2 regions of the Extibacter sp. GGCC_0201 genome follow, and region 1 is predicted to be linked to the other one. Evidence: riboswitches for the same ligand, from Rfam matches in the RefSeq annotation. Region 1 holds a riboswitch; the other holds the start of a gene.
What was found. A riboswitch is a leader RNA that binds a small molecule or an ion and turns the genes downstream of it on or off. The one in region 1 is predicted to bind thiamine pyrophosphate.

Region 1 (7,470 bases):
TCTGCCGTATCGGCCAGCACGGTCACCACGGTCTTCCCTCTCCCAAGCTTCTTTGCCATGCGGACAGCCGCAGCCACGTTCGTCCCACTGCTGATCCCGCACATGAGCCCTTCTTTCCTGGCCAGTTCCTTCGCAGCAGCGAGGGCTTCCTCATCGGTCACTATGACGATGTCATCATAGATTTTCTGATTAAGGATTTTTGGGATAACGCCGTCGCCGATGCCCATCTGAAGATGGGTCCCTACCTCTCTTCCAGACAGTATCGCCGCATGTTCCGGCTCTATGGCCCATATCTCTATGTCAGGATTCACTGCCTTGAGTGCTTCACCGATGCCGGTAATCGTACCACCGGTGCCTATTCCCGAGCAGAAGCCGTGAATCGGCTTTCCGGCCTGCCTCAGGATCTCCTGCCCCGTCTGTTCCCTGTGGGCCGTGCTGTTGGCCTCATTTTCAAACTGCTGCGGGACATACACGTTGGGATCTTCCTCGGCCATCTGCAGCGCCGTCCGCAGACATTCGTCGATGCAGTCTCCTATGTTGCCCGCGTCATGGACCAGCCTGACTTCCGCACCGTAATTGCGCACCAGCTTCCTTCTCTCCTCGCTGACGGAATCAGGCATGATGATAACCGTCCGATATCCCTTGACAGCCCCGATCAGCGCCAGTCCGATTCCCTGGTTCCCGCTTGTAGGCTCGACGATAATCGTATCCTTATGGATCAGTCCCCTTTTTTCCGCTGTCTCAATCATATTAAGCGCAGTCCTCGTCTTGACGGAACCACCTATATTCACTGCCTCAAATTTTACGAGAATCTCCGCATCTTCCGGGCCGGTCATCCGATTCAGCCGGATGAGCGGAGTATTGCCGACTGCCTCTAACACGTTGTCATATATCATCTCTTTTGTCCTCTCTTCGTATACTTCTTATATATACACTATAGACTAAAACAGATTATGTTACAAGAGGAAGCCTTTCCGGCCAGCGCATGCACTCTGACATGACGCAGATTCCGGCGGCACCCGCGGCGCGCATCTTCTCAATACATGCTAAGTTGCCCTGCATCCCTCCGATGGCATATACCGGTATATCCACCGCAGCACATACTTCCCTGAGAAAGCCGATGCCCCGGGGTACGGCTCCCGGCTTGCAGGCCGTGGCAAAGATATGGCCTGCCGTCACATAGGACGCTCCAAGGCGTTCTGCCTCAACCGCCTCCGGGACCGAATGGACAGACACGCCCATATAGCGGAACTGCCCTGCAATATCCCGGCCGCTCCTCAGCACCGGAAGGGGCAGATGGATAGCAGCAGATTTCTGAACGGATGCCACGCCGGCGAATGTATGCGGGATACAGAAGACATGGTGGGCGTCACAGATTTCCCTCACTTGTGAAAGCAGCTGTGCATATTCTTCTTCCGTCAGGTCTTTCTCACGCAGAAGCACGGCCCGTGGACGTCTCGAGCAGATCAGCTCTATCTGCTCGAGGAACGGACGACCGCACAGATGCCGGTCTGTCACGGCTATCACCCGGCTGTAGATATCCTCCGTATTATCAGTCATAGCTTTCGCCTCCTCTACACATAGATATGATCACTCATCACAGGCTGCAGCCCCAGGCCGAGAAGATCCTCATACACTTCTCTCACAGAACGCCCGTCGGATATCTCGAACTGGCCGTCCCCTTTCTCTTCTATATCGTCTACATGCTCCCCGATTGCCGTACTCACTCCTGCAGATATCTTCGTAGCCGCGATATTGACAAGGTTATCTCTTACCCGGGCACATTCCCTCGTAGACACGGTGATACCGGCAAAAGGCAGGAACAGCCGGTAGGCCGCCACGACCTGAAGAAGCTGAGGCTCGTGGACGTCCATCGGATTGATCTTCTCGTTATGGATGATCGGACGAAGGCGGGGGCAGGAGAATGCAATCTCGGCATGCGGATATTTCCTCTGAAGCAGATACGCGTGCATCCCCGTGGCGAACGCATCCCTGCGGAAGTCATCCAGCCCGAGAAGTGCGGCGAACCCTACTCCTCTCATCCCCCCTTTCAGCGCGCGCTCCTGCGCATTCAGCCGGTAGGGGAAGATACGCTTATGTCCGGCCAGATGAAGGCTCTCATACTTATCGGAGTTATACGTCTCCTGAAAGACCGTGACATAATCGGCCCCGCATCTGTGAAGATATGCATATTCATCCGAATTCATCGGATACACTTCCAGTCCTATTACTTTGAAATATTTTCCCGCAATCTCACATGCCCGCCCGATATATTCCACATCCGACCGGCTCCGGCTCTCGCCGGTGAGGATCAGCACTTCCTGGAGCCCTGTCCCGGCAACTGCCCTCATCTCTTTTTCAATCTCTTCCTCGCTTAGCATGGCACGCTTAATCTTATTATGGCAGTTGAAGCCGCAGTAGATACAGAAGTTCTCACAATAATTCGCGATATAGACCGGAGTGAACATCTGGACGCCGTTGCCAAAATATCTTCTCGTCTCTGCCCTCGCACACTGCGCCATCTCTTCCAGATGCGGAAGTGCCGCTGGCGATAAAAGCGCGGCAAAATCTGCAGGCGTACGGCTCTCATGTGCCAGCGCGTAGGATACGTCCTTGCTCGTATATGCAGTGTAGTCGTAAGACTCCATGGACCGTATCACCTGCGCCTGCACTTCAGATTCCAGCGCTTCCATGCCCGGAAGATATGCCATGTGGTCTGTCCTGTTCTTCTTCTGCCATTCCTTGATATCGTCGCTTAAAATACTTTCATTGATACAAGTCTTGTCATCCACCATGTATGCCTCCTTCTAATCCTTCAGGAATCCGGTAAGCGGTGAGGAGGCGCTGGCCCCCTTGTCCATGACCCGGCCCATCCCTGCCACATATGCCGTCCGGCCCGCCTCGATCGCGCTGCGAAATGCTCCCGCCATGGCAGGAATGTCCCCGGCGGTGGCGATGGCCGTATTCGCCATGACAGCCGCCGCTCCCATCTCCATCGCCTCGCACGCCTGGGATGGCTTTCCGATGCCAGCGTCTATGATGATCGGCAGATCCATCTCGTCGATGAGGATGCGGATGAACTCTTTTGTGCAGATCCCCTTGTTGGAGCCGATCGGTGCTCCAAGCGGCATGATGCACGCGGCGCCTGCATTGGCCATATCCCGCGCCGCATTTAAGTCCGGGTACATATATGGCATGACGACAAACCCTTCCCTGGCCAGCATCTCCGTTGCCTTCACCGTCTCATAATTGTCCGGCAGCAGATATTTGGAATCATGGATCACTTCCACCTTCACAAAATCCCCACAACCCAGCTCTCTTGACAGACGAGCGATACGCACGGCCTCTTCTGCGTTCCTGGCACCGGAAGTATTCGGAAGCAATGTGACATGCTCCGGTATGTAATCCAGAATATTAGCCATGCCGCCCTCATTGGCCCGCCGCACCGCCAGCGTTATAATCTGTGCGCCAGCATGTTTCACCGCGGCCTTGATAAGGTCAAGGGAATATTTGCCCGAGCCGAGGATAAATCGGGACGTAAATTCATGTCCACCCAGTGTAAATGTATCTTGCGCTTTCTGTTCCATAATAATTTCCTCCTAATCTGTATGTCCGTCTATGATATATTGCGTGATGAGATTCGCCTGATGGGCCGCACACAAGGCGACCCGCGGCGCCATCAGCCCGCTCCCGTGTTCCGGTTCGCTCACGCTGTCCCCGCACACGTAGAAATGCCCTGCCACCCTGCGCGTACGTATCGTGTCGTTCCTTCCATATCCCGCCATGCCGGAGGCCGCCACGAGCAGCTTATCCGGATAGTGCTCCCGTATGCCGTTGACGAGCATGGCCTTCGCCTCCGGATGGTCGAACGCCTCGCACACGATGTCATCGTGCCCGAACAGTCCGGCCACGTTCCCCTCTGTCACCTTGACGCATTCTGCCGTGATATGCAGATATGGGTTGATCTCCCGCAGCTCTTCCGTAAGGGCGTCGGTCTTGTACATGCCGATATGGCGGATAAAATACTGCTGCCGGTTCAGATTGGTAATGTCCACCTTGTCATAATCCAGAAGATGCAGATGCCCCACCCCTGTCCTGGCCAGGGCAACGGCTACATTAGAACCGAGGCCGCCCAGCCCTGCTATCGCGACACGGGCGCCTGCAAGCTTCTCCTGGACCCCGGCAGTATGGCGCTCGATGAGCGCCCGCTGTATCATTGCTTCCGTAATCATTGCTAACCTCCTCCTACGAAGCTTACGACTTCTATCGTATCCTTGTCTTCAAGTACGGTATCCGTATACTCCCTGCGCGGGACGATATGGCCGTTTTTCTCTACCGCTACCCGGGATTCCTCATATGTAAGCTCCCGAAGCAGAAGCGCCACTGTCATATGGGGAACATATTCCACGTCTTTTCCGTTTACCTTCAGCATCCTGCCACCTCCTTCCTGATATAGCAAAAAAGAGTTCATGAAAGAAATACACCCGCGGTGGTGCACCCCTTCATGAACTCTCGTCCACTCTCGATGGTTTGAAATGGAAAACGGGAAATGCCTGAGCATTTCCCGTAATAATCTTACGATACGTTCCTACGTTGGCATTATCCAAATCAGGTCTATGGGTCGAAGTCCTCAACTTCCTCTCAGCCTATCCAATAAGCTCCCCTATTCAATTCACACTTCATAATATAATGCATAACGGGCCGCCTGTCAATCCCCTGCCGCCTCGCCGATACGCTCTCCCATCTTCACTCGCGTCTCAAATCCCTTTACCGTATTGGAGATAAGCGTTGCATCCGGCTTGACCGCCCCCTTCTGGAACAGCAGTATGACCGTGGAACCTCCGAACTCGAACCGTCCTTTTTCCTGCCCCCTTCTTACCTCGCAGGCATCCTCATAATTCGTGATACGGCCTACCATAAGAGCGCCTACTTCCATCATGAGGACCGTCTTAAAATGGCGGCTTTTCAGAAGGGAGTACTCCCTCGTATTCTCCTTATATATAGGCAGGACATCATTCGCCGCAGGGTTGACCGTGTGAAAGACGCCGGGAATCCTGACGTTTCCCGACTTCGTTCCGTCATCTATGTAACAATATCTGTGATAATCATCCACCGTAAGCCGGAAGATACATGCATATCCTCCCTCGTAACGCTTCGCGAGCTTTTCCGAACGCAGGAGGGATTCCACCGTATACAGCGTATCCTTGATACGGAACCGGGTCCTCCCGTCATCTCCCTCAAGGATTGGATAGATGCTCAGCTTGCCGTCGCAAGGGCTGACAAGGGTCCGCCCATCCCCCTCCATGGGGCGGCATTCCGGCTTGAGCTGTCTTGTGAAAAAATCATTGTAGGAGGAGAACTTCTGCTTCCGGCAGCAAGACATATCGATATCGTTATGCCTGACGAACGGCGGGATCAGGCATCTCGACCAGCTTCTGTCCAGCAGCCAGCCTCCGGCCCTTGAGACATATGGCCGTATGAGCAGCCTTATCAGGCCTCTTCCTATCGGATGCGTGTACATCCACCGCAGCAGCCTGTCCTGGCCGGAATCTTCTGTTGTCGCTTTCCCATCTCTGTCTATGTATTTCATAACCCTGACTCTACCACCTTCTGCAGAACCATGGCCAGCCTGCGTGGAAATTGATACGGTAATTCGTGAAGATAATCATAATCAGCACCGCAGCCCCTACCACAGCCACAAGAACCGCAAGGGTAGCATTACTTGGCTTCTTAAGCTTAAACTTTCCTACAAACAGTATGCCGACGATCAGCAGCGCAAGGTGAAGGCAGACCCGGAATGCCCAGTCGGGTACGAAAAACTGAATCATGAACACGAGCGGCAGCACGATGGCCATGGATGTAATCGGAAGGCCCTGGTAAAACTTTTCCCCGCTCTCTGTCATCTGGGCATTCTTGGCCTCCATGACATTGAAATATGCCAGACGGATAACTGAATTCACACAATACAGGATGATAACAGCAATGCCGAGCGGCCCTCTCACACCGAGCAGATAACAGATCAACGCGGGAAAAGCGCCAAAACAGACGACATCGCAGAGCGAATCGATCTGTATGCCGAACGCCTTCTCATCATCCGTACGGTCTTTCTTCGTACGGGCAATCTTCCCGTCAAACATATCGCACAACCCTGAGATGGCAAGACATAAGATAGCGGTCTTGAACCTTCCGTGGATTGCCTGTGTCATTCCGAATACGGAAGATGCAAGACTGACATAAGTCAGCACCACCGTATAGTTATAGTATCCAATCATTTTACTCTCTCTTTCCTTTACTTATAATTTATCTGTCGCTTTCTGCCCGATGGTCAGATGTGTAAACAAGGTCATCCCCGCACTGAACAGAAGCTGTACATAATATGCGATTCCTCTGCTCAGCACCATGCCCGGCAGAAGCAGCCCCGCCGTAAAGATGCTCTTGAATATCACGAGGAACAGATTCTCGCTGATACCCATCCCGCCCGGCAGCGGCAGCATATCGACAGATACCGACACGACTGCCTGAAGCATCACTACGTCATAGATATGCGCGCCGTGCAGGCCGAATGCCTTATAGACGAACCATGTCACGAAGAACAGGGCAAAACGCTGTAAAAATGTGATAATCAGTACATTTACAATGACCTTTCCGTGGGTGCGCAGATACAGTGCCGTGGCATTGTACTGGTCCATGGAGGAGGCGAGCCTGCGCGTCCGCTCCGGCTTATGCTTCAGAATGTGAATCCGTTCCAGTATCTTCAGGCACTTCATCATGATCCACTTTGCCAGCGCGGGATGGAATGCCAGGATGGACATCGCAATGCAGCAGAATACATTTAAGGAGACGCCCAGGTAAAATACCGGCACGATTCCACCAAGGTAACGGTGCACGAACCCTCTCTGAAAAATCGCCACGAACAGACCGATTACTACAAGAACCGACTTATAAGTTATTGTAACAATCATGAGCACCAATGTCGAGACCGGAATGGGAATATTCTTCTTCCTCATGTAATATATCTGCATCGGCTGCCCTCCGCTTGCAGACGGAGTGATGGCACTGAAGAAAAATCCCACGCAGGAATACTGGAAGCACGTCCATTTCTTCGTGCGGATCTTAAGCGTTCCGAACATATAATATATGATGATCGACTCTCCCCAGATGAAGATGACGACACCTGCGATTCCAGGGAGCAGATACCATGGATTGACACGGATAATCGCTCTCATGACAGCATGCAGATCTTCTCCTTTAAACACGCTGTAGAGCGTCAGCGCAAATACGACGATCAGAAATATCATATTTGCAATCTTCTTATTCTTGCTTCCCACAGCTACCCCTCTCTCTCCCTAATCTCTTCTGTCTGTAAAAGCACTTCCCATACAGCCAGTCAAATACCTTCTTCGGATACAGGTATATCTGCGTATGGAATGCAATCCAGTATGTAGCCTCCGCCACCACGATTCCGCTTAC
Region 2 (7,470 bases), on a different contig from region 1:
AACGTCGCTGACAATTCGCTCTGAAGGGTATTGACCTCGCTCTCGGCTGCCGCCTTGCTGCTCTCCAGATCGTCTACCGACGGTTCTGCAAACACCGGCGTTACAACCAGCGCCCCCGCCAATAATGAAATAGTACACACTTTACACAGTTTCCTCATAAGTCTCTCCTTAGTCTAAGTATTCCCCTTACCAGTAACGTCTGTACCATGGTGAACCATATACATTCGCTACCCTAACTACATCCCCTGTGTGTGGTGCATGAATCATCTGTCCATTTCCTATATATATGCCGATATGGGTTCCGTAACATACCAGGTCTCCCGGCTGTGGGCTGCTGACAGCTTTTCCGCCGCCTCCCTGCACCTGCGATGTACGTCCGATACTGATTCCCGCTACTCTGTGGCAATATTGCGTAAGGCCTGAACAGTCAAGGCCTACTCCCGGTGTCGTGCCTCCCCATACATATGGCACCCCGAGCTGGCTGTACGCCGCGCTGACTATCGCCTGCGCTGTAGCGGTATTGCCTGTTCCGGTATAGTCGATACCGGAGGAGCTGCCTCCGCCGTTTCCACTGCCGGAACCGCCGCCTGTACCGGTACCGCCGCCTCCGTTATTGTCTGCCGCAGCCGCCTGGCGTTCCGCCTCCTGCTGTCTGGCCGCCTCTGCTGCCGCAGCTTCTGCCGCCGCCTGTATCTGCGTATCAAAATCTGCGATTTCTGACTTTTTCGTCTCAATCGTCGTGTTTAATTCATCTTCTTTACTTTCATACTCAGACTGCATACCCTCCAGGTTCGACTTTTCTTCCTCCAGAGTCGTCTTTAAATCCGCAATCTTTTTCTTTGTATCTACATATTCCTGAAGCTTGTCACGGTCATAGTCATGTACGTTCTGTACATATTCGGCTTTATTGACCAAGTCTCCGAAATCTTCCGATGTTACGATTGCCTCTACCGCGCTCGTATTACCTTCTTCATACATGAACTGGATACGGAGCTTCATGTCTTCATACTGCTGCTTTTCAAGTTCTTCTGCTTCCTTCAGGTCCTCTTCTGCCTTTGTGATTTCCTCCCCTTTGGCAATCAAGTCTTCCTCCAGCTGCCCGAGCTTGTTCAACAGATCTGTCAGCTGGCTCTGCAATGAACTGACTTGTTCTTCCGCTGCCTTCTTGTTCGCCTTCAGGTCATCTACCGACGGTTCTGCAAACACAGGCATCACAATCAAAGAACTGGTCAGCACTACCGTCACCAATGTAGCTTTCCATCTCTTCATAAATAATCATCCTTTTTACTTATTTTTAACTCCCTCATTCGTCTAACATAGACATAGTACCCCTACATCTAGGAATGATTATACCTTATATTGCCAAATTTTGCAATAAAATTTAATAATTTCGTAACAATTATCTTCATAGAATAATAAGGTCCGCTTCTACAATATATTCATTTCCAGCTGCTTCTGCCATTATCGTGCATTAAAAAAATCTGGCAGCTTATATAGCCGCCAGGTTCTCATTTTCACCCGGTTTGTTTGGGTAATCCGGTCTTTCTTCAATTCTTTGTATGAAGACGAACATCGTTGCCGCTACTGCCGCACATACGACTGTGACGATACCTATCCTCATGATATCCGCTGCCAGCCAGTCAAGCAGCTCATATTTCGTTGCCAGCACCGAGAATATGTTCATGACTACATGGGCAGCCACAGGCGCTTTTATGGAACCATATTTTTCATAAATATATGCCAGCATCAGACCGAGCACGAAGCTGTAGATCATCTGCACGAGGTTCACATGCAGTATCGCGAACACGACAGAGGAGTATATGGCTGACTGCATATATCCCGCCCCGGCCCTCAGGCGTTTGAACATAAGCCCCCGGAATACGAGTTCCTCACATACCGGCACCAGAATTCCAAGACAGATGATCTGAATCAGAAGAGGCGGCGTATACAGTATCTCCATCGTCTCCTCGTAAGTACCGCTTATGGCGGATACCCCGCTGATTGCAATCAGGTTGTTGAGGCCCCAGCACATCGCCACCGACATCAGAAGCACTGCCCCGTATTTCCATATAGGCGCCTTCTTGTTCGGAAGGATTCCTGACACCCGCTCCTTCACTCTGTCCTTGTGGAAAAGGATAAGCATGACAGGTATAGTGATGAATGCCGCTATCCCTTCGATAGCCGTCTGCCATTTCATAAGCTCCTCAAGTATGGCATTATACAGGTTCATCATCTGCTCCTGATTCTCCATCGCTTTCATAGCCGCGTCATAATGCGCTGACATATATAAGAAAGAACATACCATAGCACCGGCCATCATCGTGGCGAATGCGATTCCCCACTTGATGAGCAGCGGCCCCCACAGACGCATGAACCGCCTTCCGCCGCTCTCAACAGGCATCGGCGGTGTTCCATTTTGCTGCTGTTCCATAATAAACCTCACTTTCTTTCAATTACTCTCTCTATTCTACTTCTCATCAACGCAACATGCAATTAAAAAAGTATAAATTCTTTGAAACAATTCAAAGGGGTCAGACCCCTATGGCCATAGGGGTCTGACCCCTTCCGTACAACCCCCGTACTTGACACATCTGTATTTTCTGACTATTATAGTAGTTGAACGGGGCGCCGATATGGCTGAGATGGGCATGATTGTGTCCAGACCCTTATAACTTGATCCGGGTAATGCCGGCGTAAGGAAGGAGAATTTAATATGTCAAAATCAAGTATCAAGACCGGCACTTCTTCAAGTGCCGTCACTAAGAAACTCGTGTTTTCTGCAGTTGGAATCGCTCTTGCTATGGTGACTTCTTACATTAAAGTGTGGGAGATGCCTATGGGAGGTTCCGTCACTTTATTATCCATGTTGTTCATCTGTCTTATAGGATATTGGTATGGTCCGAAGTACGGTATACTGGCCGGGGCTGCCTATGGTATACTTCAGTTTGTCGTAGATCCGTACATGCTCTCGATTCCTCAGGTGGCGCTCGATTATCCGCTTGCTTTCGGAGCGCTCGGTTTGTCCGGTTTTTTTTCTGACAGGAAATATGGTCTGCAGACGGGTTATATCGTGGGCGTCCTCGGCAGGTTCATCTGCTCTCTTCTCTCCGGTGTTATATTTTTTGCATCTTATACGCCGGACGGAATGAATCCGTGGGCTTATTCCGCACTCTACCAGGGGTCATACCTTGGCGCCGAAGCTGTGATTACTCTTGTCATCCTAACGCTGCCGCCAGTCACGAAAGCGCTGAAACATGTCAAGGTGCAGACAGTCATCCAATAGGTATGAGACGCCGCAAAACAGTTCAGAATCTTCTGTTTTGCGGCATTTTTTTATAATAAATCTTATAATATCATTATCAAATATCACGGAGGTAATATAATAAATGGATAGGAATCATGAATTGCTCCTTCATCTTGACCGTCTACGTACGACGGAGCTAGGTGTCTTACGTATCAAGAAAAATCTTTCTCTGGACACGGATTACGTGGTTGACTGGTGCAAAGAGAAGCTGAAGCAGCCCGGCGCCTCTGCCACAAGAAAGGGGAAAAACTGGTATGCCCACTTTGACGGCTGTATCCTAACAATCAATGCTGACAGCTACACAATCATAACCGCACATAAGGAAAAGTAGCAGAACCTGTCTTTACTTTCTTCCCGGTTTGCAATATAATAGAAAAAAATTCTATATACCGGAATATGGGGAGGGAAAACATTTGGATGATTTAAATAAGCTGATAGCCGATAATTTAAAGGAAATTCGCAAATCCAAGGCATTGAGCCTGGAACAGGCGTCTTCCCTCACCTCCATCAGCAAAAGCATGCTGAGCCAGCTGGAGAGAGGTGAAGTAAACCCGACGATATCCACGGTTTACAAGCTTTCTCTTGGCCTGAAGGTGCCCGTAACGGCATTTACCGCGCCAAAGCCGACCCCGTTTTCAAGAACAAGTAAAAAAGAAGTCGCGCCTCTTATCAGCGATGACGGCCGTTACCGTCTGTATCCGGTCTTCAGCTTCCGGGACGGCCAGGATTTTGAAATCTTTGATTTTGAATTCGATGAAGGCGGACAGATGGCGGGCAACAGGCAGATGGCAGGCACGCGTGAGTTCATCACCGTATACAGCGGACAGCTGACGCTTGTGTTCAAGGACATGGAATATGTGCTGGAAGCCGGCGATTCCGCCGCATACAATGCCTTTGACGACTACATCTATAAGAATACAGGAAAAGGGATGGTTACTGCATGCATCGTCGTGCACTATCCGAATTAAGAAAGGAGAAAGAGACATGGACAATCAAAAGCAACGCGTATATGACGCACTGGACAAGCTGAAAATCAAGTATGAAGTAGTGGAACATGAGCCGGTACACACGATGGAGGATATGGACCGCCTCGGGCTTCCCGCCAAAGGAACGCTCTGTAAAAATCTGTTCCTGCGCGACGCCAAAGGTAAACGGCACTTTCTCGTGACATGTGATGAGAAAAAGACGGTTGACCTGAAATCACTCGGCCGTGCGCTCGGTGCGGGCAACTTAAGCTTTGCCTCAGAAGAACGGCTGGAGCAGTATCTGGGCCTTAAGCAGGGCAGCGTCTCTCCGTTCGGGCTCATGAACGACGCTGACCATGCGGTGGAATTCTTCATCGACAAGGACCTCGGACGCTGCAAGAGCCTTGGCATCCATCCGCTGGAGAACACGGCGACCGTGTTCCTGTCCTTCAAGGACCTGGACAAGTTTCTCTGGGATTTGGATGTAGATGTCATGAAAATCAAATTATAGCCATGTATGATACAAGGGACAGACTGGCCACTTTCAGCTCATCTGTCCCTTTCTTATACCGTATCAATGATATAATCATACAACCAGTCTTCCTGCATTTACGAGCACTTCTCCTCACGTTCCTCCGGCATTGCCAGTCTCACATATGTCCCCGACACACGCCCGACGGCGGCCTACCCGACATACCTGAGCGCCTCGATCGGCTGTTTTTTGGCGGCCTTATTCGCCGGATATATGCCAAAGATAATACCGATTCCCATGGAAAATGCAATTGATATCCATACCACGCCCAGTCTCAACGTGTAATTCATATCTTCTCCGCCCACACCTGATATAATCTGGAGCGTAACCCAGGACAGAAAAATTCCAGCCGCGCATCCCATCAGGCTGATCATGAGCGCCTCGATAAGAAACTGAAGCATGATGGTACCCTTCCCCGCCCCGATTGCCTTGCGGATTCCAATTTCCCGCGTGCGTTCTGTCACGGATACAAGCATGATGTTCATGATGCCGATGCCCCCCACGAGCAGGGAAATGGCCGCGATGCCCCCGAGCAGAAGCGCCAGCGTGCTTGTGACGCTTTCCATGGCTTCCATGACCGCAGACTGATTGATGACCGTAAAGGCGTCCTCATCCTGGTTGAACCGTTCCAACAAGGCCGTCGTCAGGGCGCTCTGTGCATCGTCGAGCGTCTCTTTGCTTGCAGCGGACGCGCAGAATGTCGTCACATCGGACGATACGTCATCCATAAGACGGATGAGGGACGTGTACGGAATATAGGCCTCATTATTTTCCGTTGTGCTGGAATCACTGTCCTTTGCAGCCAGCACGCCGATAATCTGATACTCCGTCCCATTCAGCTTTATCGCCTCGCCGATTACATCCATCCGCCCCATCACCTCTTTGGCAAGACCGGCATTGATGACCGCCACATTCGTATGGTTTTCCACATCTATATTCTTGATAAACCGGCCCGCATACAATTCCATCCCCTGGATGTCATAATAAGCGCTAGTCGTCCCATAAAGGGACGCGCTTTCCTCGGAATAGGAACTGGCCGCAGTCACACTGCTCTGCGCAACCGGCGCGGTTGCCTCGATCTCCTCATCTTCGGCCAGTTCGGATACATCCGCCAGCTTCAGCGGCCTGCCCTTGTCATCCTGCACCGTGACCGTCAGCAGATTGCTCCCGATACTGGATATCTGGTCCGTCACAGATTCTGTCGTCCCGCTTACGAGCGACACGAGCACGACAAGAGACATGACCCCGATGATGATGCCGAGCATGGTCAGAAAGGAGCGCATCTTGTTCGAGGCAATTGATTTCCATGCCATTTTTACAGCCTGCACTATCATGCTTCTACCTCCTTTACCTGGCCGTCCAGTATATGGATGCTCCTTTTTGCCTGCCTGGCTACGGAGTCGTCGTGGGTGATGAGCACAATCGTATTCCCCTGTCCGTGCAGCTCGTGGAACAGGTTCATAATCTCGTCTCCTGTCTTGGAATCCAGGTTTCCCGTCGGCTCATCGGCCAGAAAAAGGGACGGACACGTCGCAATCGCCCTCGCGATAGCAACCCTCTGCTGCTGTCCTCCTGACAGTTCATTCGGTCTGTGGGCTCCCCTTCCTTCCAGCCGTACCTTTGATAGGGCTTCCGTTACCCGCTCCTTTCTCTCGTTTTTCGGCACCCCCTGGTAAATCAGGGGCAGTTCTATATTTTCTGCTGCTGTCATGGTTCCAATCAGGTTGAAGCTCTGAAAGATAAACCCTATCTTCTTATTTCGTATCCGGGCCAGCTCCGACTCGGAATACGCTTCGATAGCCTGGCCGTCCAGCGTATACGTCCCCTCGTCTGCCATATCAAGGCATCCGATGATGTTCATCATCGTAGACTTCCCGCTCCCGGAGGGACCGACTATGCTGACGAACTCTCCTTCCTCTATCTGCATGCTCGCACGGTCGAGGGCGCGTACCTCCACCCCGCCGATCCGGTATATCTTGGATACATCATGAAATGTAATCATCTCTGTCCCCCTTCGCTCCCTTTACTGTTCATCCCCGTTGCCCGGCCCGTCCTGGGGCATGCTTCCCCAGTCCGGCATCTCGCCGTCTGGCATCTGTCCGCCATCCGGCATACTGCCGCCATCGGGCATCATCATGTCCTGACCGCCTATCACGCCGCCGGATTCTTCCGTACCGGTGCTGCCCGCTCTCAGATAATACACGGTATCTCCCTCGCTCAGCCCGCTTACGATCTCCACCTGGCTTCCATCGGACAGTCCGGTCTCTACTTCAACCTCATCCGTCAGATTTCCTTCCCCATCCTTTCCTGTATATACGAAAGCGCTGTCCCCTTTTTCCTGGAGAGCGCTGACCGGTATGAGCACCGCATGTTCCGATTCCTCGATGCGAATGGTTGCCGACGCGCTCATGCCCAGCATCATATCCTCTGTTTTCTCCAGCGTAATCTCCACCGGATATTTTGCGCTGCTGCTCCCTGATGATGCTGTCTGGGATACGTTTGTGACGGCCCCTTCAAATTCCTGCCCGTCCAGGGCATCCAGCGTGACAGCGGCCGGCTGCCCTTGTTCTACAGACAGGATATCCAGCTCATCTACTTGGATGGATACCGTTACATCTTCCCCAGACGCTATCGTAAATGCCGCCGCTTCATATGCACTGTACACGCTG

Region 2: linked by a shared signal. The riboswitch ahead of thiT (energy-coupled thiamine transporter ThiT) and the one ahead of thiS (sulfur carrier protein ThiS) in region 1 are both predicted to bind thiamine pyrophosphate.

The regions. Positions count from the first base shown of each region.
Region 1 covers NZ_JABFCH010000002.1:139,349-146,818, reverse strand. Annotated here, with positions in the region: gene cysK (cysteine synthase A) at 1-896, opposite strand, end outside; gene HJV72_RS01970 (thiamine phosphate synthase) at 952-1,560, opposite strand; gene thiH (2-iminoacetate synthase ThiH) at 1,575-2,795, opposite strand; gene HJV72_RS01960 (thiazole synthase) at 2,808-3,587, opposite strand; gene thiF (sulfur carrier protein ThiS adenylyltransferase ThiF) at 3,600-4,232, opposite strand; gene thiS (sulfur carrier protein ThiS) at 4,235-4,432, opposite strand; TPP riboswitch at 4,568-4,675, opposite strand; gene HJV72_RS01945 (phosphatidylserine decarboxylase) at 4,709-5,590, opposite strand; gene HJV72_RS01940 (CDP-alcohol phosphatidyltransferase family protein) at 5,601-6,272, opposite strand; gene HJV72_RS01935 (lysylphosphatidylglycerol synthase transmembrane domain-containing protein) at 6,294-7,328, opposite strand; gene HJV72_RS01930 (phosphatase PAP2 family protein) at 7,312-7,470, opposite strand, start outside.
Region 2 covers NZ_JABFCH010000007.1:51,207-58,676, forward strand. Annotated here, with positions in the region: gene HJV72_RS06515 (C40 family peptidase) at 1-158, opposite strand, end outside; gene HJV72_RS06520 (C40 family peptidase) at 187-1,269, opposite strand; gene HJV72_RS06525 (CPBP family intramembrane glutamic endopeptidase) at 1,490-2,431, opposite strand; TPP riboswitch at 2,612-2,717, shown strand; gene thiT (energy-coupled thiamine transporter ThiT) at 2,714-3,283, shown strand; gene HJV72_RS06535 (DUF3781 domain-containing protein) at 3,387-3,635, shown strand; gene HJV72_RS06540 (helix-turn-helix domain-containing protein) at 3,718-4,272, shown strand; gene HJV72_RS06545 (prolyl-tRNA synthetase associated domain-containing protein) at 4,289-4,780, shown strand; gene HJV72_RS06550 (ABC transporter permease) at 4,954-6,135, opposite strand; gene HJV72_RS06555 (ABC transporter ATP-binding protein) at 6,132-6,803, opposite strand; gene HJV72_RS06560 (HlyD family efflux transporter periplasmic adaptor subunit) at 6,825-7,470, opposite strand, start outside.